Regions from separate parts of the Mesorhizobium sp. BR1-1-3 genome, predicted to be linked through region 1. Evidence: riboswitches for the same ligand, from Rfam matches in the RefSeq annotation. Region 1 holds a riboswitch; each other region holds the start of a gene.
What was found. A riboswitch is a leader RNA that binds a small molecule or an ion and turns the genes downstream of it on or off. The one in region 1 is predicted to bind cobalamin.

Region 2: linked by a shared signal. The riboswitch ahead of bluB (5,6-dimethylbenzimidazole synthase) and the one ahead of LB559_RS03450 (ABC transporter ATP-binding protein) in region 1 are both predicted to bind cobalamin.
Region 3: linked by a shared signal. The riboswitch ahead of LB559_RS20425 (CbtB domain-containing protein) and the one ahead of LB559_RS03450 (ABC transporter ATP-binding protein) in region 1 are both predicted to bind cobalamin.

The regions. Positions count from the first base shown of each region.
Region 1 is NZ_JAIUIC010000001.1:690,155-697,391, reverse strand. Features, by position in the region: gene LB559_RS03470 (MFS transporter) at 1-676, shown strand, start outside; gene LB559_RS03465 (D-arabinono-1,4-lactone oxidase) at 689-1,966, shown strand; gene LB559_RS03460 (alanine racemase) at 1,966-3,105, shown strand; gene LB559_RS03455 (AraC family transcriptional regulator) at 3,111-3,944, opposite strand; cobalamin riboswitch at 4,180-4,387, shown strand; gene LB559_RS03450 (ABC transporter ATP-binding protein) at 4,552-5,340, shown strand; gene LB559_RS03445 (ABC transporter substrate-binding protein) at 5,390-6,337, shown strand; gene LB559_RS03440 (FecCD family ABC transporter permease) at 6,367-7,237, shown strand, end outside.
Region 2 is NZ_JAIUIC010000004.1:209,557-216,793, reverse strand. Features, by position in the region: gene LB559_RS11205 (exodeoxyribonuclease VII small subunit) at 1-94, opposite strand, end outside; gene LB559_RS11200 (histone deacetylase family protein) at 98-1,024, opposite strand; cobalamin riboswitch at 1,146-1,326, shown strand; partial or broken gene bluB (5,6-dimethylbenzimidazole synthase) at 1,329-2,054, shown strand; gene LB559_RS11190 (hypothetical protein) at 2,177-3,160, opposite strand; gene LB559_RS11185 (TetR/AcrR family transcriptional regulator) at 3,450-4,058, opposite strand; gene LB559_RS11180 (MFS transporter) at 4,179-5,402, shown strand; gene LB559_RS11175 (GNAT family N-acetyltransferase) at 5,440-5,982, opposite strand; gene ribB (3,4-dihydroxy-2-butanone-4-phosphate synthase) at 6,016-7,116, opposite strand; gene aroC (chorismate synthase) at 7,220-7,237, opposite strand, start outside.
Region 3 is NZ_JAIUIC010000009.1:76,866-84,102, forward strand. Features, by position in the region: gene cobD (threonine-phosphate decarboxylase CobD) at 1-985, opposite strand, end outside; gene cbiB (adenosylcobinamide-phosphate synthase CbiB) at 984-1,955, shown strand; gene cobO (cob(I)yrinic acid a,c-diamide adenosyltransferase) at 1,992-2,606, opposite strand; gene cobU (bifunctional adenosylcobinamide kinase/adenosylcobinamide-phosphate guanylyltransferase) at 2,608-3,123, opposite strand; gene LB559_RS20420 (CbtA family protein) at 3,116-3,886, opposite strand; gene LB559_RS20425 (CbtB domain-containing protein) at 3,902-4,081, opposite strand; cobalamin riboswitch at 4,117-4,313, opposite strand; gene LB559_RS20430 (MFS transporter) at 4,379-5,578, opposite strand; gene LB559_RS20435 (heparan-alpha-glucosaminide N-acetyltransferase) at 5,802-6,800, shown strand; gene LB559_RS20440 (methyltransferase family protein) at 6,797-7,237, shown strand, end outside.

The sequences.
Region 1 (7,237 bases):
AGGGTCGGAGGGTGGCTTCATCGTTCTTGCCGTCGTCTGCGTCGTGTCGCTGGCGGTCGCTTTCACCGTGCCCGGTGACTATGCCGACCTGCCCAAGGAAGAGAATCTGGCCAATGTGCTGACGGTTCCCTCAATGACCGCGCTGTTGTCGGTCTTCTGCTACTTCATGTTCTTCGGCGCGGTCTGGGCTTTCCTGGAGCCGCTAGGCGCGCAATACGGCATCGATGGCCGCACCGTCGGCCTGATCGTCTCGGCCAGCCTCGCGGTGCAGGTCCTGGGGGCGATGACGGCGACCGCGTTCGAGGCGCGCATCGATTATCGCCTTGCCATCGCGGCGATCGGCGTCGTGGCGCTTGTCAGTTCCCTGGTTCTTGCCAGCAGCCCCGGCCTGACGACGTTCTGGGTCGCTGCCCTGGCCATGGGCTTTATCCTGCTGTTCATCGTGCCCTACCAGATCCGTCTGGCGATCACCGCCGACGAGACGCGCACCGCCGTGCTGCTGGTGCCGGCAGCCCAACTGTTCGGCCTGGCGATCGGGCCGATTGCGGCGTCGCTGCTCATCGACGGCAAGGATTTCCGGCCGGTGCCGGAATTCGCCGCCGCCAGCGCGGTGGCAAGCGTGGCGCTGCTCGGTCTCTTCGTTCTTGTGTCACGTCGCCGTCGTGCGGTTGCCTGAGCGGGGAGCGCCATGTCGAACACTTGGAGCAACTGGTCGGGCTTCGTAAGTGCCGAGCCCAAGCTGATCGCCAGCCCCAGCGATGTCGGTGAACTCGGTGATCTCGTCCGGAGCGCGCCTGGCCCGGTGCGCGTCGCCGGCGCCGGTCATTCCTTCACACCGCTGGTGAAATCGCAGGGCACGATCCTGTCCCTGGAGAGACTGGAAGGGCTGGTCTCGCACGACGCGCAAAAACATCAAGCGCGGGTGCGGGCAGGGACCCGGCTCGGCGCGCTCATGCACATCCTGCAAGGCATTGGCCAGGGCCTGCCCAACATGGGCGACATCGACCGTCAGGCGATCGGCGGCGCGCTGGGCACAGCCACGCACGGCTCGGGACCGACGCTCGGCGCCTATCACACGCAGCTGGAGACGGTGCAGATCGTCGACGGCCTTGGCAAGGTCCGCGACTTCAAGCGGGCAGGGGATCGGGACATGATCCACGCCATCGGTGTCGCGCTCGGCGCTTTCGGCGTGCTCACCGAAGTGACGCTGAACAACATCGCGACCTACCGGTTGCGCCGCCGCAAATATGTGCTGCCGATCACCGAGATGCTGCGTGATTTCGAGGCGATGATGGCCGCGCATCGCTCGGCCGAATTCTACTACATTCCGTTTTCCGGCTATGCGCAGTTCATCGCCAGCGATTTCAGCGATGCCGCACCCACCACGCGGCCGCCGGAAGAGGACGAGGCGGGTTTGAGGACACTGCGCAGGCTGCGCACTTCACTTGCCTGGCTGCCATCGCTGCGTGGCCGCCTGATCCGATCGGCGGCCGCCAAATTTCCCGCCGAGGACTACGTGCAGGACTGGCTCAACGTCTATGCCAGCGACCGGCAGACCAAGTTCAACGAGATGGAATATCATTTGCCGTTCGAGGAAGGGCCGAAGGCGCTGGCCGAGATCATCGAGCTGACCGAGAAGCGCTTTCCCGAGGTCTATTTCCCGATGGAGGTGCGCTCGGTCGCGCCGGACCAGTTCTGGCTTTCGCCATTCTACAACAGGCTGACCTGCTCCATCGCCATCCATCATGACGCCGCGAACGATCCTTTGCCGTTCATGCGGGCGGCAGAGCCGATCTTCCGCAGATATGGCGGCCGGCCGCATTGGGGCAAGATGCACAGCCTGAAAGCGGCGGAGCTGAAAAAGCTCTACCCGCGCTGGGACGATGCCATGGCGGCGCGCCGCGACATCGATCCGGAAAACCGCTTCGTGTCGCCCTACATGGCCGGCCTGTTCGGCATCGAATGATGAGCACCTATTTTTCCACCCTCTCGGATGCGCTGAAGACCGCCGGCATCTTCCGACCCTGCCTGCTGCTCGACCGCGATCGGCTGGACGGAAACATTGCCCTGGTAAAAAGGAGGCTGGATCCCGGCCTGGCCGTGCGGCTGGTCGACAAATCGCTCGCCTGCCTGCCGCTGCTTGCGCATATAGGCAAGGCGCTTCGCCATGAGCGCTTCATGACCTTCCACCCGCCGATCAGCGAGGCGGTGCTGAAGGCGTTTCCGGATGCCGATCTGCTCTACGGCAAGCCGATGCCGATCGGTGCGGCAAGGGCTGCGCTGGTGAAGGGTGATGCCGACTGGTCGCGTGTCTGCTGGCTGATCGACAGCGAGGAGAGACTGGCGGAATACGGTGCTCTCGCTGACGAACTCGGCATCGGCCTGCGCATCGCTTTCGAGATCGATGTCGGGCTGCATCGCGGCGGCTTTGCTGATCCCGCGGCCTTGTCGAAGGCGTTGAGCGCGTTGCCGGCCCGGCTGCATTGCGAAGGCGTCATGGCCTACGAGGCGCATGCACCGCTCATTCCCGGCCTTTTCGGCGGACCGGCAAAGGCATTGGCGGAGGCGTCGGCGCAGGCTGCGGCGTTCGTCGCCTGTCTCGGCGCCGACCAGCGCCGTATCCTCAACATCGGCGGCAGCAAGACCGCGCTGCTTCATCGTGGCGGCGCGGCCAATGAAGTGTCGATGGGCTCGGCCTTCGTGCTGCCCAGCGACTTCGATACGCCAGGCCTCGACGGCTTCCAGCCGGCGGCTTTCATCGCCACGCCGATCCTGAAAGTGGTCGAGCCGATGCTGCCTGGCCCGCCGGCCGTCACCCGCCTGCTGCAGGCGCTCGGCCGGTTTCCGCGCAAGGGCTGCTATCTCTATGGCGGCAAGTGGATGGCCGAGCCGGTCTTCCCCCAAGGCATGAAGACGAACGGCCTGCTCGGCCTGTCCTCCAACCAGCAATTCATGGGCTTGCCCGCCGATGCGACCGCAAGGCCAGGCGACTACGCGTTTCTAAGGCCGACGCAGAGCGAGGCCGTGCTGCAGCAATTCGGGTCGATCGCCGTGTTTTCCGGCGGAAAGGTCATCGATCGCTGGCCGGCGCTGCCGATGGCGTGATCGAGCTACGCCTTCACCGGTACCCAGATCTCCAGGCCGCCATTGCCGCTGTGGGCATCGAACTCCGGTCCATAGCGCTCGAATTCCGGTGCATCCGCGATTTCGTGCCCGGAGGCGGGCAGCCAGCTGTTCCAGATCGTGTTGATCGTCCGGCGGATGGATGAGATGTGCTCGCGGTGCGAGAACACCGCATATTTCTGCGCCGGCACCCGCACCCGATAGAAGTCCTTCGGCAGATCCGCAAAGCCGGACACTTCGACGCCGACGACATAGTCGAAATTGCCCGCGTCGTCGCCATTAAGGCACACGCCGTAGAAAACGCCTGAGATCTCGCCGGGGATGTTGCCGATAAAGGGTGCAAAACGCTGCCACTGCATCGGAATCCCGGCGCTGGTTTCACAGCTGTAGCGTTCGCCGAGGCCGGCGATCAGGAACGGCCGGCTGGTCTCGAAGCGCGGTGGTTCGAGATTGGTGAGGAGGGACTGGTCCATCAGGATCGGCTCCACGAGGTCGAGGTTGTTGGTCGAGCCTTGCGCGCGCACCAGTTCCGGCGTGGTGCCGAACTGATCGCGGAAGGCACGGGTGAACGCCTCATGCGAGTTGTAGCCGGCGTCGAGCGCGACGACGAGGATGTCGGGCGCTCCGCCGGCCAGCTTGCGCGCCGCCTCGGTCAGCCGGCGTGAGCGCATGTAACCCATCACCGAGCGGCCGGTTGCGGCGCCGAAGGCGCGCGTCACATGAAAACGCGACACGCCGCTGCTTTGCGCGACATCGTCAAGCGAGATCGCCTCCGGCAGATGGCTCTCGACGAACCACAGCGCTTTCTCGGTCGGGTTCATGGGGCTCCTTTTCGCATTGGCCGGATCATCTTGGCGTTTCCTGGCGCGGCCAGTTTGATCGAAATTGCGCATTCCGTGCAATCTGCGCCGATCCCATGGGCTTTCGCTTGACAGCGGGCCGCGTCATCTCCTAAGAATGTTATGTTATTACATAAAATGAGCGTGCAATGCCTGTTTCCCTTAGCTGGCCCACCACTTCGTCCGAGAAATCCATTGCGAAGCGTTTGGTGGAAATCTACGCTGAAGTGGTGATGGTCCCCGAGCCGAAAGGCGAGGGGTGAAAAGGGAACACGGTGAGGCCTGTTCAGGTCGAGGCCGTGGCTGCCCCCGCAACTGTAAGCGGCGAGCAAAATCCGTGAATGCCACTGGCCGGCAAGGCTGGGAAGGCAGGATGGCGCAACGACCCGCGAGTCAGGAGACCTGCCATCACTGAGTTGACCGGACGGGGTGTGCCGGGAGGAAACGCGAATCCCGGCCTTGTCGGCCGGTTCGCCAGCTTCCTTCCGTCGCCAGTTTTGGAAAGTGACGGAAAGTTGGACGGCTCCATCGATCATCGCATCACCATGCGCACGCTTTGCCGTCCCCGCAATCCGGCGGGCTGCAGCCGATGAGCGCAGCGCTTCTCGAAGCCCATGACCTCTGTGCCATGGCGAATGGGCGGAATCTGGTCCAGGCGGTCAGCTTCTCGGTGGCCGCTGGCGATCGCCTTGCCATCATCGGTCCCAACGGCGCCGGCAAGACGACGCTGCTGCGCATGCTGTCGGGCATGCTGCGGCCAAGTTCCGGCGAGGTGAAGCTTGGCGGACGCGGGCTGGACAGGATTTCGGCCGCCGAGCGGGCGTTGCATATCGCCGTTGTCGGCCAGACCGACCAGCCCGATCCGCGGCTGGCGGTGATCGATTATGTCGAGCTTGGCCGGGTCCCGCACGCCGGACTGAGGCGCAGGAGCGAGGAACGCGACATTGTCGTCAATGCGCTGCGCCGGACCGGCCTGCTGCCGCTGCTTGGCCGCACCGTCGGCTCGCTGTCGGGCGGCGAGCGCCAGCGCGCCCAACTGGCGCGCGCCATCGCCCAGCAGCCCAAAATCCTGTTCCTCGACGAACCGACCAACCATCTGGACCCGCGCGCCCGCGGCGAACTGCTCGACCTCGTGGCAGGCTTCGAGATGACGGTGATCGCGGTGCTGCACGATCTGGCGCTGGTAGCACCCTTCGCCACCAGGGTTGCGGTGATGAATCATGCCCGCCTGCAAGCGCTCGCCGCACCGCGCGAAGCGCTGGCCCAACAGCTGATCCGCGAGATTTTCGGCATCGATGTGCTGCGCCTGCGCCATCCGACCGAGGATCGAGAGTTGACGGTGTTCGAGGTTCCGAACCGTGCCGCGCCGCCGTCGTGATTGAAGCCGTTCCATAGTCGACCCGATCCCACCCACAAGGAGCATACCCGTGAAACGCCTCGCTTTTTCGCTTGCCGTCTCGCTGCTGACCTCGACCGCCTTCGCCTTCCCGGTAACCGTCGACAGCTGCGGCAAGCCGCTGACCTTCGACGCGCCGCCGAAGCGCGCTGTCATCCATGATCTGAACATGGCCGAGATGGCTTTCGCGCTGAAATTGCAGCCGTCAATCGTCGGCCTGACCGGCATCACCGGATGGTACAAGGTCGGTCCCGAATTCAAGGCAGAGCAGGGTTCGATCCCGGAGCTGGCGCCGAAATATCCGACGCTCGAAAACCTCGTGGCCGTGGAGCCGGATTTCTTCTTCGCCGGCTGGTACTACGGCATGAAGCCGGGTGGCGAGGTGACGCCCGACACGCTTGCCCCGCACGGCATCAAGACGCTGGTTCTGGCGGAAAGCTGCGTCCATCTCGACAAGAGGCGCCCCGCCGCCTCGATGGACCTGCTCTACGGCGACGTCGAAAAGCTGGGCAAGATCTTCGGCAAGGAGACAGAGGCGGAAAAGCTTGTCTCTGGCTGGAAGGCGCAGCTCGCCGACATCACCGCCAAGGTCGGCAGCGCCAAGGGCACGCGGGTGTTCCTCTACGATTCCGGCGAGGACAAGCCGTTCACCGCAGGCAAGTTCGCCATCCCCAGCGCCATGATCACTGCCGCCGGCGGCGACAACATCATGGCTGACATGGACACCAGCTGGGGCAACACGGATTGGGAAACGGTGGCGTCGCGCAATCCGCAATTCCTCATCCTGCTCGATTACCAGGACGGTGGCGGCTACAGGAAGCTGCTCGACTTCCTGAAGGCGCATCCGGCCATGAAGGAGACCGACGCGGTCAAGAACGAGCGCTTCGTTGCCCTCCGCTACGCCGAGCTGACGCCTGGACCCGCCAACATCGAAGCGATCGACAAGATCGCCAAGGCCATGCACCCGGAAGCATTTTGAGCTTGCGCCATCCGGCATTTGCGTTGGCCATGCTGGCGGGAGCGGCGGCGATCGCCGCTCTCGCTCTGCTGTCGATCGCCTATGGCTCGACGCTGATCCCGCTGGCCGACGTTGTAGCAGCGCTTGGCCGCGCAATCGGCTTAGGCGGGCACGACGTGTCCGGGCCGGTCGGCAAGATCGTCGTCGATCTGCGGCTGCCGCGCACGATCCTGGCCATCTGCGTCGGCGCGGGCCTCGGCGTCGTCGGCGCGCTGCTGCAGACAGTGACCCGCAACGATCTCGCCGATCCGTTCCTGTTCGGCCTGTCGTCGGGCGCCGCCGCCGGTGCTGTTTCCGTCATCACCGTCTTCGGCGACAGCTTTGGCATCTGGACGTTGCCGGTCGCGGCCTTCACCGGCGGCATATTGGCCGCCGGCGTCGTCCTGCTGCTGGTCGCGCGGGTGAGGGGCCAAGGGCCGGAGCGGCTGATCCTCGCCGGCCTTGCCGTGTCCTTCATGTTCACCGCCTTGACCAACTACCTGGTCTTTGCCGGCGACCAGCGCGCCGCCCACTCCGTGTTGTTCTGGACGATGGGCGGCCTTGGCCTGGCGCGCTGGGACAATATCTGGTTGGGCGCGCTGGGTGCGGGCACCATTCTGGCTTACGCGCTGTGGAACCACCGCCGGCTCGATGCCTTCCTGGCCGGCGAAAACGCCGCCGAAAGCCTTGGCGTGCCAGTGGCGCGCATGCGCCGAATGACGTTTCTCGTCGCCGCCTTCTCGACGGCGATCCTGGTCTCTGTCGCCGGGGTCATCGGCTTCGTCGGGCTGATGATCCCGCATCTGTCGCGGCCGCTGGCAGGCCCCTTGCATCTGCGCCTGGTTGCCAGCTGCGCCGTCTTCGGCGCGGTGCTTTTGCTGG
Region 2 (7,237 bases), on a different contig from region 1:
CGCCACGCTCCAGATCATCGACGATCTTCTCCAGCGCATCGAGTGCCTGCTCGAAGCTCATCGCCTTGACGTCTTCGTTGGTCTCACCAGCCATCGTTCATCCTTTCATCAGTCGCCCGACATGGGCGGCGACCGAAAATGCCAATCCCTGCAGATCGTAGCCGCCCTCGAGCAGGCTGACGAGCCGGTTGCCGCTGTGGCGTGCCGCGCGCTGCATCAGCTGGCCGGTCGCCCAATCGAAATCATCCTCGGTCAGATTGATCTCGGCCAGCGGATCGCGGTGGTGCGCGTCGAACCCGGCCGAAATGATGATCAGGTCGGGCGCGAAATTGTCGAGCGCGGGCAGGACGCGCGACAGGAAGGCATCGCGAAACACTTCGCTGCCGGTCTGCGGCGCCAGCGGTGCGTTGACGATGTTGCCGGCGCCCGTTTCGGTCTTCGCTCCGGTGCCGGGATAAAGCGGCATCTGGTGTGTCGAGCAATAGAGCACCGAGGGATCGTCCCAGAAAATATCCTGCGTGCCATTGCCGTGATGCACGTCCCAGTCGACGATGGCAACGCGCTCGACACCGTGTTTCTTCTGCGCATAACGCGCCGCGATCGCCGCCGTGTTGAACAGGCAGAAGCCCATGGCCGTGGTCTTTTCGGCATGATGGCCGGGCGGCCGGGCGGCGACGAAGACGTTGTCGGCGCGGCCCGAAAAGACATCATCGACGGCGGCGTTGGCGGCGCCGATCGCGGTGATCGCCGCTTGCCAGCTCTTCGGACTGGCAGTGGTGTCGGCATCGATGCGGGCAATCCCCTCGTCGGGGATGGCGGCGCGCACGCGGGCGACGAAATCGGCGGGATGCGCGTAGAGGATGGTGGCCTCGTCGCCTTCCGGCGCCTGGATACGATCGAGCGCGGCAAAGGCTTCCTCATCGAGCACGCGCTCGATGGCGCGCAGGCGGTCGGGCCGCTCGGGATGTCCGGGCGGCGTGAGATGCTCGAGGAAGATCGGATGCGTGTAGAGACGGGTGGTCATCGTCCTAATCTAGTGACCCGGATCGACAAAGGCCATGCACGGGCGGCCGATGACTGGGGAAAATCGCGCCTGCGTCCATTCGCGTCGCCGCGGGCATTGGCCTCGCCGGCGCTTCGGCGTAAGGTTCTTGGTACTGCCTGGTGCCCGCCGCAAGCGGGAGAATCGGGAACACGGTTGAATTCCGTGGCGTGCCCAACGCTGTGAGGGGGACCGCGCCGGTAAATGCCACTGTCGATGACGGGAAGGCACCGGACGCGGGTTGATCCCAAGCCAGAAGACCGGCCTGGCAGGCATCGTCATCCGCATGGTCGGGCGGGTGGCATCAGAGCGACGTGCGTCCATTTGGACGCACAAAGTACGCTCTGACCGTTTTGAATCTGCAATCGCAAGGGGACAAGCGATGCCGGAACAGATGACCGCTGCCATTGACGATGGATTCGACCAGAATGCGCGCGATGCGGTCTATCGCGCCATGTTCACGCGGCGCGACGTGCGCAGCCATTTCCTGCCCACCGCGATCGATGACGACGTGCTGGCGCGGCTGCTGCTTGCCGCCCATCATGCGCCATCGGTAGGCTTCATGCAGCCATGGAATTTCATTGTCATTCGTGACATCGAGCGACGCGAAAGGGTGCGCGACCTGTTCCTGGCCGCGCGCGAGCAGGAACTGCCGGCGATCGAGGCGGAAAAACAGGCGCTGTACCGCAAGCTCAAGCTGGAAGGCATCTGCGAGAGCGCGCTCAACATCTGCATCACTTGCGACCGGCAGCGCTCGAAAGGTTCGCCGCTGGGACGCTGGCACAATCCGGAGATGGATCTCTACAGCACCGTCTGCGCGGTGCAGAATTTCTGGCTGGCCGCGCGTGCCGAGGGCGTTGGCGTCGGCTGGGTGAGCATCATCGAGGCTGAGGCGCTGAAGCGGCTGTTGGCCATTCCGGATCACGTAACGCCAATCGCCTATCTCTGCGTCGGCCGTGTTTCCGAGTTCGCTTCCAAACCGGACCTTGAAACGCATGGTTGGGGACGGCGGCTGCCGCTGCCGGAACTGATCATGAGCGAGACGTTTTCCGGGCAAGGCGAGACACAGCTCAAGTCCACCGTGGCGCGCCTCAACACCGTTTCTGCCTCACCAGACACCACCTGCCCGGCCGATCAGGGTGTGGCGCCGGCCGTACCCCAGCGCGAACCGCCGAAGGAGGCGAGCGCCTTGTCCTTGAGCTCCCTGAACTTCGACGACGCCTCGGCCAACCGGGCGTCCCAGGCCGGATCCGGCACCTGGCCCGCGATGGTCTTGAAATAGACCTGCATCAGGCAAGCGATGGCGAAAGGCTCGATGAAGGCCGCCTTGAACGCCCAGGCGAAGACGACGGCGAGCACGAAGGCCCAGCCGGCGAGCTGGCCGGGCATCAGGAACAGAATGGCGCCGGCAGGCGCCAGCATCATCAGAAAGATGACGAACGACACGCCCCACATGATGACCGCCAGCCAGACGGCGTTCTTGACCATGACCTTGCCGTTCTGGGCATAGAGCACGACGCCTTGGCGCGCCGTCTCGAAGGGTGAGGCTGAATTGATGCGGATGTTGTAGCCGAGGATGATCTCGTCGACATAGGTCAGCGACAGGCGGATCACCGTGTTGATGAAGGAGACCAGGCCGCTCAGGCCCGGTATCGGCAGGAAGGCGGCGATACCGCCGAGCAGGCCGGTGATGGCGCGGATGGCACCCTTGACGAGTTGGTCGACGACGAAAAGGATGTTGGCCTCGGCGAAACGCTGGGTCACAACATCCCTGGCGTAGGCGATCTGGTCCTGACCTGCGGGAATGTCGCGGCCGTCGATCAGATGAACTATGACGGCGATGTGGCCGGCCTTGACGATATAGAGGATGTATTCGCGGATCCAGTAGACCGCGATCGAGACGATGCCAAACCCGACCACGCCGCCCCACAGGGCAAAGGACATGGGCCCGTCGGGATCGGTGGAGATATGGCCGACGCCATAGCCGACCGAGGCACCGGTGCCGGTCGCCATGATGTAGGCCAGCGTGATGCCGAAATAGACGATCATACGAAAGAAGATGAACGGCCAGGTCCGCATCATGATGGACACCGACCGGCCGATCTCGAAATCCCACATGTGCCCCGAATCTCCGCCTCAGAGATGGTGGAAGAAGATGAACTCAACCCGGCGATTGTCAATTGCCGGCCCCTGACGCCGAAGCGCGACGAATTCGGGGCAACGGTTTTCTTTCGCAGCCTTTCGCCGGCGCGTTGTCTGACGGAGCATCAAACGAAAAACCCGCCTGTGCGGCGGGTCACCGGCGCAAATCAGCACCATGGACGAATATGTACCTTAGCTGAGGGCAGATGTCAAGAAAAAATTCCTATCGGGAACAGCTGCCGGCACGAAAGCTCCGGTGGGAACTTCAATTCGACTGCGGATCCGGCTTCTTGAGCAGGCCTTCGAGCAGTTGCTTGAACGCCGTCACCACCTTCTTGGACGTCGCTTCGGGGTCGTCCGAATTGGCGATCCGTTGCGCTGCCTGGCTGCTCGCTCCGTTGATCAGTCGCGAGGCCGTCTCGGGGTCGAGGCTGGAGACAACGACCCCCTCCTCCTGCAGCGCGGTCAGATGATCGGTCATTGACACGATGCACGCACTGGCATTCGGCCATTGCGCTGGATCCCCCAGCACGGCCGGGCCATCCCGGAACATGATGCGCTGGATTTCCGGCTCCAGCGCCATCTCGATATAGGTCGAGCACTCGTCGACGAAATGCTGCCAGCGGGTCGGCGCTCTCGACGCGACCTCATTGATGCGCGCCGCCATCTCGCCGTCGATCTGGGCTATGACCGCCTGCAGCAGCCCCTTCTTGTCGCCGAAATGATGATAGAGCGCGCCGCGCGTCAGCCCGGCCGAAGCGGTGAAATCATCCATCGAGGCTTCCGCATAGCCTGTTGTGCCGAAGGCATGGCGGGCCGCCGCGATCAGCTTTGCGCGCGTCTCGGCGATCATCTCCTTGCGGGGTCTGTGCATGGCTTCCGGCCCTATTCACATACGTAACGTATGCCAATTGACATACGCGGCGTATGCTCTATTTAACAATCATACGCTTCGTATGTAATTGCCGAATCGTCCTTTGTCGAGGAACCACTCATGCAAAATCCCTATGCGGAAATCTTTCGTGCCCCCGGAGCCAAGGGCTTTGCGGCCGCCGGATTCATGGCGCGCCTGCCGATCGCCATGGCGCCCATCGGCATCGTGGCGATGCTGTCGCAGACGCGTGGCGAATACTGGCTGGCCGGAGCCGTCTCGGCAACATACGCTCTGGCCAACGCTTTCGTTGCGCCGCAGATATCGAGATTGGTGGACCGCCTGGGCCAGACACAAATCGTCGTGCCCACCACCATCATCGCGGTGCTGGCTTTCGCCGTCCTGATAGCGGCGGCCAACCAGGACTGGCCGGTGTGGACGCTGTTCGTGTCGGCCCTACTGGCCGCGGCCATGCCAAGCATGCCGGCGATGGTGCGGGCGCGCTGGACAGAGATTTTCCGCGGACGGCCGCAGATGAACACCGCATTCGCCTTCGAGTCCGCGGCCGATGAACTGGTCTATATCGCCGGGGCATCGCTATCGGTCGGTCTCAGTGCTGCCCTGTTCCCGGAAGCCGGCGTTCTGGTGAGCACATTATTTCTCGCATTCGGATCAGCGGCCTTCATCCTGCAACGCTCGACGGAGCCGCAAGTGCGGCCGGTGGACCATGGCTCAAGCGGCTCGGCGATCCGCCTGCGGCCGGTTCAGATCATCACCTTCGCCCTGATCTTCATCGGCGCGACCTTCGCGACGACGGAAGTCAGCACCGTAGCGATCACCAAGGAGCTTGCCCAGCCCGGCGCCGCCAGCCTTGTCATCGGCGTTTATGCGCTGGGATCGTTCGTGCTCGGCATCATCGTCGGCGCGCTCAGCCTGAAGGCGCCGCTGCAACGCCAGCTCGCCATCGCGGTCGCCCTCGTCGCGCTCGGCACGCTGTTGCCGCTCACCGCCGACACCGTGCCACTGCTGGCGCTGACCGTGTTCATCAGCGGCGTGGCGATCTCGCCGACCTTCATCACCGCCTTCGGCCTGATCGAGCGGCATGTGCCGGAGGCGATGCTGACCGAAGGCATTACCTGGGTCATGACCGGCATCGGCATCGGCATGGCGCTCGGCTCGTTCGCGGCCGGCGCGGTGGTCGATGCGTTCGGTGCCCAGAACGGGTTCTGGGTCTCTGTGGCTTCAGGCACGATCGCGCTGGCCACGGTGCTGCTTGGCCAGCGCAGCCTTGCCACGGCTGAGTGCGAGACGGACGGATGCGAAGCAGCCGCGATTGCTGCGGAATAGTTCCGGCGCGCCCGGGCCTTAGGCCGGGCCCGCCGCTCTAGGCGGCCGGGCCTGAAATATTGACTCTTCTTGGGTGCGCCAATGCCAAAACTATCGTTGGCGCCCCGTGCAGCATCACCTCTTTTTCGAAGACGAAGCCACATTTCTCCAGCACCCGTCGCGAAGCCGGATTGGCGGGGCGGACGAGGCCGACAACCCGATCGGCACGCAAGGGGCCGAACGCGGTGCGCAGTGCTTCCATCACCAATTCCGTGGCATAGCCATGTCCCCAGCTCGCCGGATGAAGATGATAGGACAGGTTCAGACCGTCGAAATCCGCCGATACCGTGACGCCGCCGAAGCCGATCAACTTTCCATCCGCCTCGACCGCCCAGCGGCCAAAGCCGTGCTTGTCCCAATGGCCGATGTCGCGCGTCAGCCGCGCGACGCTCTGCTGGGGTGTATCCGGAACAGGGTCGGGGCGATGCGCAACAAGTTCCCGGCGCGAAAAGAGATCGATTAGGAAATCCAGATCAGTCTCTTCTGGGCGGCGCAGCAAAAGCCGCTCGCTGCGCTGGCTGGTAGGCAGAGACGCATTCATCCGTCTTCTCCGGCAACCGGATCGGCGGGAGGCTCAGAGGATCTCCGTCTTGGCGATGTGGATGCCAAAACCTTCGAGGCCGACATAGTGGCGTTCGCGCGAGGCGATCAGGTTGATCGAGGAGATGCCGAGATCCTTGAGGATCTGGGCGCCTAGCCCGATCTCGCGCCACTCGTTTTCGCGGCGGCGCGCCTCTTCGTGATCCTCGCGGTCGCCGCTTGCCGGCCGCTTGCGCTCCTGATGCGCAACGCCGACGGAGCCTTCTCTGAGATAGACGATGACACCGCGCCTGCGCTCGCCCATTGTCTTCATGATGGCGTCGAGCCGGTGGCTGGTGCCGAAGACATCGGTCACCACATCCTCGGAATGCAGACGCACCGGCACGTCCTCGCCGTCACGAATGTCGCCGAAGACGATGGCGACGTGATGCATGGAGTCCCACGGCAGCGTGTAGGTGAAGACCTGTGCCTTGCCGCCGAGCGTGTCGATTTCCGAGCAGGCGACGCGTTCGACCAGCGTTTCCTTGCGCTGCCGGTAGGCGATGAGGTCGGCGACCGAAACCTGCTTGAGGCCATGCTCCTCGGCGAAAGCCTGCACCTGCGGACCGCGCTTGACGGTGCCGTCATCATTGACCAGCTCGGAAATGACGCCAACCGGCGGCAGGCCGGCGAGCTTGCACAGATCGACCGCTGCTTCGGTATGGCCTGAGCGCATCAGCACGCCGCCTTCGCGCGCAATCAGCGGAAAGATGTGGCCGGGCCGGACGAAATCCGAGCCACCGACATTGCCGTTGGCAAGATTGCGAACGGTCAAAGTGCGATCTTCGGCCGAGATGCCGGTCGTGGTGCCATGCTTGAAATCGACACTGACGGTGAAAGCGGTGGTGTGGGCGGAATCGTTGTCGGCGACCATGGGGGCAAGGTTCAGCCGCTTGGCTTCTTCGCGCGGCATCGGCGTACAGACGATGCCGGAGGTGTGGCGAACGATGAACGCCATCTTTTCGGGCGTGCAGTGGACAGCGGCGACGATCAGGTCGCCCTCGTTCTCGCGCCCGTCATCATCCATGACGACGACGATCTCGCCGCGTTCGAAAGCACGCAGGGCTTCGACGATTTTCTTCTGGTCGTAAGGCATAAGTGCTCGCTTTGCTCGCAGGGGAATAAGGGAGTAGGGCAGTAAGGGAGTAGGGAAAAGCAAAAAGATTTGGCCGGCCGGGCTAAGAGCGAAACATATTCCCCTATTCCCCTATTCCCCT
Region 3 (7,237 bases), on a different contig from region 1:
GCCGCTGCCATTCCTCCTCACTGCCCGGCAGGCCGGCGCGCAGAACGTCAGGCCGGTCGGCAAAATGGCGAAGCAGGATGCCGCGCTCGCCGAGCGCTGCAAACAAATCGGCGGCATTGGTCAGACTGAGGAAACGATACAGTGTGGTTCCGCCCGCAACAGGAACGCCGAAGCGGCCGAAAAGCGCATCGAGACGCGCCGATTCACCGGCCAACGACGCCCGCATCACGTCCTGCCACCCGATGTCGGCAAGCGCGCGGATGCCATATTCCAGCGCCGGGCCGGCGACGGCCCATGGTCCGAACTGCGTATCCAGCCGGTCGACCGTCGCAGTATCGGAAAGTGCAAAGCCGAGCCGCAGCCCGGCCAGGCCAAAGAACTTGCCGAACGAGCGCAGCACGACGAGGCCGCCCCGACCGACATCGCCCGCGACGCTGTGCTGACGCGGGCCGACATCCATGAACGCCTCGTCGACGACCAGCAGTCCGCCCTTGGCTCGCAATCCGGCGGCCAGAGCCAGCAACCGGTCGCGCTCTATGACACGTCCATCCGGATTGTTCGGATTGACGATGATGACGAGGTCGGCGTCAGCCAACGCTTCGAAATTATCGACCTCCGCCGCCTGGTGCCCGGCGTTCGCGGCAGCGCGGGCATGTTCGGCGTAGGTCGGACCCAGCACCAACGCCTTGCCGGGCGAAATGAGCGACGCAACGCGCGGCAACAGGATCTGTGTGCCCGGCGCCGCCACGACGTTGGCTGGCGACGGCGCGCCGTAAGTACTGGCCGCGATCTCTGTCAGGTCGCGTGTGCGCGCGGCTTCCGGCAACCGCGACAGCGAGGTGGCGGGCAGGTCGAAAAGCGGGTAGGAGTGCGGATTGATACCGGTCGAGAGGTCGACGAAAGGCAGCAGGGCGTTGGGGAAAAGCACCCTCGCGCGGCCAAGACTTCCACCATGGTCCACAACCGCCCCATTAAGAAGCTTCATGTCAGTCCTGATCGCTTTCCTGTCATTGGTCGTCGAATTCGCCCTCGGTTACCCCGACTGGCTGTTTCGCGCCATCGGCCATCCGGTGACGTGGTTCGGCAGGCTGATATCCTTTCTCGACCGCAGGCTCAACCGCGCCACTGATCCCGACGCGCTGCGTCGCAAGCGCGGTGTCCAGGCGCTGCTGGTCATCGTGCTGGTGCCGGCGGTGATCGGCCTCAGCGTACAGATCCTGTTCTGGTTCGTTCCCATGGGCCTCGTCATCACGGCCCTTCTGGCAACGTCGCTGCTGTCGCAGAAGAGCCTCTATGAGCATGTCGAGGCGGTGGCTGACGCCCTCGACACCGGCGGCCTCGCCTTGGCCCGCCTTGCCGTTTCGCGGATCGTCGGTCGCGACCCTGAAACGCTCGACCGGGCCGGTGTCTGCCGCGCGGCGATCGAGAGCCTGGCCGAGAATTTTTCCGACGGCATCGTCGCCCCTGCCTTCTGGACCGGCGTCGGCGGCCTGGCCGGCGGCGCCGCCTACAAGGCCGCCAACACCGCCGATTCGATGATCGGCCACCGCACCCCGCGCCACGAGGCGTTCGGCTGGGCGGCGGCGCGCTTCGACGACTGGATCAACCTGCCGGCGTCGCGGCTGACGGCGCTTCTGATCGTGCTGGCGGCGTTCTTCGTCAAAGGCGCTGACGCGAAAAAAGCCTGGCATGCGGTGCGGCGCGACGCGAAAAAACACCGCTCGCCCAATGCCGGCTGGCCGGAAGCGGCGATGGCCGGTGCGCTCGGCCTGGCGCTCGCCGGCCCGCGCTTCTATGGCGGCGTGCTGGTCGACGACGTCTTCATGGGCGAAGGTGGGCGGCGTGAAGCCGACAGCCTCGACATCAGGCAGGCGCTGAAACTCTATCGCGTCGCCGACTATCTGCTGATCGCTCTGTTCGGGTTGGTTTCGGTCGTTGTCATCGTTGTGACCTAACCTCACCCTCCCCCGTCTGGGGAGGTTGAGGAACACTCAGAACTCGATCCCCTGCTGCGCTTTCACGCCGGCGGAAAAATGATGCTTGGTCACGCCCATTTCGGTGACGAGGTCTGCGGCCTCGACCAGCGCCGGCTTGGCGTTGCGGCCGGTGACAACGACATGCAGGCCCTCGCGCCGCGCTTTTAGCGCGCCAACCACTCTGTCGAGATCGAGATAGTCGTAGCGCAGCGCAATGTTCAATTCGTCGAGCACCAGCAGGCTGATCGACGGATCGGCCATCAGTTCGAGCACCTTGGCCCAGGCGGCTTCGGCGGCAGCGATGTCGCGCTTCAGATCCTGGGTTTCCCAGGTGAACCCCTCGCCCATCGCGTGCCACACGACACGGTCGCCGAAGGCGGCGAAGGCGTCCTTCTCGCCGGTGTGCCACTTGCCCTTGATGAACTGGACGACACCGACGCGCTTGCCGTAGCCGAGCATCCGCAGCGCCAGCCCGAAGGCGGCCGTGGTCTTGCCTTTGCCCGGGCCGGTGTTGACGATGAGCAATCCCTTCTCGACCGTCTTGCTCGCCACCTCGGCATCCTGCACCGCCTTGCGCTTGGCCATCTTGGCGCGGTGGCGCTCTTCGTCCTTATTGTCGATATCGGTCATATCATTTCACCTTGAGCGGCAGCCCCGCCACCATCAGCAGCACCGTATCGGCAATCGCCGCGACCTGCTGGTTGAGCCGGCCGGCGGCATCGCGAAAGCGGCGCGCCAGTGCATTGTCCGGCACGATGCCTTGGCCGACTTCATTGGACACCACGAACCAGGGTCCGCGCGGCCGCGACAACACCTCCGCCAATCGCCGGCATTCAAGGTCCAGATCGTGTTCGGCCAGCATATGGTTGGTCAGCCACAGCGTCAGGCAGTCGACAAGCACCGGCCGATCGTCCGGCAAGGCGGCAAGGGCGCCGGCGAGGTCGAGCGGTGCGTCGATGGTCGTCCAGCCTTCGCCGCGCCGCGACCGGTGCAACGCGATGCGCTCACGCATCTCGTCATCATAGGCTTGCGCCGTGGCGATATAGGTCCAGGGCGGCGGCAAGGCGGTCGCCAAAATTTCGGCGCGCGCGCTCTTGCCGGAGCGCGCACCGCCGATGAGGAAGGTCAGTGTCTTGCGATCAGGCAAAGCTGTCGCGCAGGCTGGTCGCGGTGCCGGTGAAGCGGCCGCGCACCACGCCGACAACCGCGCCGAGCACCAGCCAGAACACCAGATTGGTCACGGTCACCGCCACCACGAACTGGTGATGCAGCCCTTCCGGAATCGCCGTCTCGTAACTGTCGGGCTGCGGTGCCCCGACAACATGCGGTGCGACGATCAAAAGGACGGCAAGGATCGCCAGCGGCAGCGACTTGCGGAACGCGATCAGGCCGAGACCGGCAGCGGTTGCCGCCACCGTTGCCCACCACCAGATCTGGCGCTGGGTGAGATCGGCGGCCGGCATGGCCGGCAGTTCCGGCGGCAGGCCGAGGCCCGGCGCCAGCGTGAACACGGCAAAGCCGGCCAAGCCCCAGAACACGCCCTGGCGCCAACCACCGATACCGCCGGCGAATTCGGAAACCGCGACCAGGATCAACCCGAAGCCGATGCCGGTGACGATGTTGGCAAGCACGCTGAAGGCGAAACGCTCGAAACCGTCTGCCGGCGCCCAGCCCTCGTCTTCCGCCGCAGCAGTCGCTTCGGCAGGGGCCGGAGCGGCTGCGCTCATGGCATTGCTATCCGTTGCTGCCGGAGCGGCATGGTCATGGTGATGCCCGCCGCCCGCCTGTTCGTAGACTTCCGCCTTCAGGATCAGCGGCACGGTCGCATAGGCCTGCATGCAGGCAAGAACGACGCCGGCCACGAGCCCTGCGATCGCCGCGATGAACACGACGTTGCGAAACAGGTTCATGATGTCAGCCCCTCGTCAGTGGCAGGGAAATGCCATCGAATGGCGATAGTCGTGAGCCGCATTGTGGACCGCATCGATATGCGAGAAGCCGACAAAGCCCATCACGAAAATGCCGAGCAGCGCGGCGAGCGCGAGCTGCATGAAGCGCGACTGCGAGGAGACGGAAGCGCCGAGGGAGACGGAAGCGGTAGTCATGTCTTGTCCTTTCGCCCTCCACCCGAGGGCATCGAAGTCAGTTTCCTGTCGCCGGCAGGTCTCCTGGCTCACGGATCAGCGTCCTTCCCCACCTTCCCGAAGAAAAATCTTCAGTGGCATATGGAGAGGACTACCGCACACAGTTGCGGGGGCAGCCACGGCATTGGGCGAAATCCGCCCTTACCGCATTCCCTCTTGGCTCCAAAATGGAACCGGCGACACCGGCGACTATAGGCAGAATCCTCGCGTCCGGCAAACCAAATTCCGCCGGCGACCGTTGCGAATGCGCCATGAAGGTCAAAGCGATTTCGGCAGATAGCGCCACGTCACGAAGCCGCAGACCGCCGCCAGCAGGCCGAGCGTGACGAACACCGAGCCCAGGCCGAAGAAGGCCAGCACCACCGAATAGACCAGCGGCGGCGTCAGCTCGGAAAAGTCGAGATAGGTGCGATAGACCGCCGCCATCTGCGATCTTTCATAGGAGCGCACCGAGCGCATGAAGGCGGTCGAGCCGAGCGCGTCGAGTGCAATGGTGAAGAAGGCGCCGCAGAGCAGGAAGGCGCCGGTGAGCAGCGGCACGGTTTCGCCGACGAAGCCCGCCGCCAGAAGCGCGACCGACATGGCGAAATAGGCAAATGTCATGGTCCTGCGGCCGCCAAAGCGCTTTCCCGCCTTGCCCCAGAAAATCGCCATGAACAAAAGCGCGTTGCCGGCCGAAACCAGCAGGCCGCCGGCCAGCTTGCCCTCACCCGTAATGACCATGAACAGCGGCCCATAGACGAAGAACGTCGTCCAGAAACAGGAGCGCCCAAACGCGATCAGCCAGGCCAGCCTGAGCCTGGGCTGGGCGATGAAGCGGCCGATATTGGCGAGCGGATTGGCTGGTCGCGTCTTGCCGGGACGGATCGACGGGTTGTCGCCGAGCCGGTAGGTCCAGAACAATGCCAGCAGCGCTAACGCGAACACGGCCACCGCGCCATGCGCGGCATAGACGCCGAAGCGCGTGTAGAGGAAGATGCCGAGCGTCGGCCCACCGGTCCAGGCCAGCATCGACCACGCCATGCGCAGCGATTCGGCCTGCATGAAGTCGGTCTTGCGGATGTGGTCCATGATGTAGAGGTTGAGCGTGATCGACAGCGCGCTGGCTCCCATCACCCGGCACAGCATGCCGGCCAGTTGCCCGGCAAGCGTGTCGGTGACGAAGAACAGCGAGCCGATGGCCAGCAGGCAGGCGCCCGCCGTGTAGACCCAGCGCCGGGCGAAACGGCGGATCAGCATCGGCATGAACAATGTCACCGACAGGCCGAGCATCGCCACGACGGTGTAGAGGATCGAGACGATCTGCTCGTTGTGCAGGATCTCGTAAGCTTGGATCGGGATGACGCTCGACACCGTGGCGCGGGCGAAGGATTCGACCGCATAGAGCGAAGCGAAGGTGCGCGCGTCCGCGGCCTTGAGGGCCGGTAGCCAGATCGGATGGCGCACATGGGTGGACATTGCTTTCCCCGAAGCAGATTCACCGGGTCAAATCTGCCGTGGCGACCTCAGCGCCAATAAGAGGAAACCGACGTGCATCCGGCAAAAGCGAAGCCGGCCAAAGGCTTTCCGGCACTGGCCCAATGCCGCGGCTGATCCGGCGTTATCGGCAGGGTTGCCGGTCTTCTTTTGTCCTGGGCAACCGTGATAGTCCTCCAGCGGGGCTGAATCAGAATGCGAGACCATGAGCATCCAAACGCCGACCGCGCCCGTTCAGGATCGACCAAAGCGCATCGTCGCCATCGACATCGTGCGCGGCATCGCGCTGATCGCCATGGCAAGCTACCATTTCACCTGGGATCTGGAGTTCTTCGGCTACACCGATCCCGGCCTGACCGCCTTCGGCTGGTGGAAGATTTACGCGCGCTGCATCGCCTCGACCTTCCTGTTCCTGGTCGGCGTCAGCCTGTATCTCGCCCACGGCCGACAAATCCGCTGGAACGGCTTTTGGAAGCGGTTCGCCATGGTCGCCGGAGCCGCGATCGCGATTTCGGTCGTCACCCGCATAGCCACTCCGGACGGCTTCATCTTCTTCGGCATCTTGCACGAGATCGCGCTGGCCAGCCTGCTCGGTCTCGCCTTCCTGCGCCTGCCGGCGCTGCTGACGCTTGTCGTCGCCGCGCTCGTTATCGCCGCCCCCGTCTATCTGCGCTTCGAGGCCTTCGATCACCCATGGCTGTGGTGGGTCGGCCTGTCGGCGACCAATCCGCGCTCCAACGACTACGTTCCGCTGTTTCCGTGGTTCGGCGCCGTACTTGCGGGCATCGCGGTGACGAAACTCGCCGCAGGTGCCGGCCTGCTTGCCAGGCTTGCCAATCTGGCGCCCGGTCGCTTGGCCAACCCACTGGTCTTCATCGGCCGGCACAGCCTGGCTTTCTATTTGATCCACCAGCCGCTGCTCATCGGCTGCGTCTGGCTGTTCTCGCAAATCATGCCGGCGCAGGTCGAAACCCCGCAGGTGAATTTCCTCAAAACCTGTCAGCTGTCCTGCGAGCAGTCGCGCGACACCGAGTTCTGTACGAGCTACTGTGTCTGCATGCTCGATACGCTCGAGGGCGAGTCCACGCTTGATAGGCTCTACAACAACGATCAGACTGCGGAGTGGAAAGCGCATTTGTCCGATCTCGCCGGCATGTGCACCGCCAAGACCGACAGCAAGTTGATGGAGGGAGGGGCCGAATGACCGAGAACCAGCCGAAGCCGGGGCTCATACCGTGGCCGCCGCTGATCTACATCGCCGCCATCGCCGTCAGCATCGCACTGGGCCTGCTCTATCCCCTGCCCTGGATCGGCGACCTGCTGGGCGATATCCTGTTCGCGGCCGGCTGGGTGGCGCTGTTTGCCGTCGCCGCACTCTGGTTCACCGCGATCCGCACCATGATCCGGGCCAAGACCACGCTCAACCCCAACGCTGTACCCGATCACCTGGTCACCACGGGTCCCTTCGGCGTCACCCGCAATCCGATGTATCTGGCCAACACGCTGCTGTTGATCGGCGTCGCCTTTGTCTCGGGCATCGTGTGGTTCCTGCCGCTGGCGTTCATCGCCGCCTATGCCACGCAGAAGGTGGCGATCGAAGGCGAGGAAAAGGTGCTGGCGGCAAAATTCGGCAAGAAATAC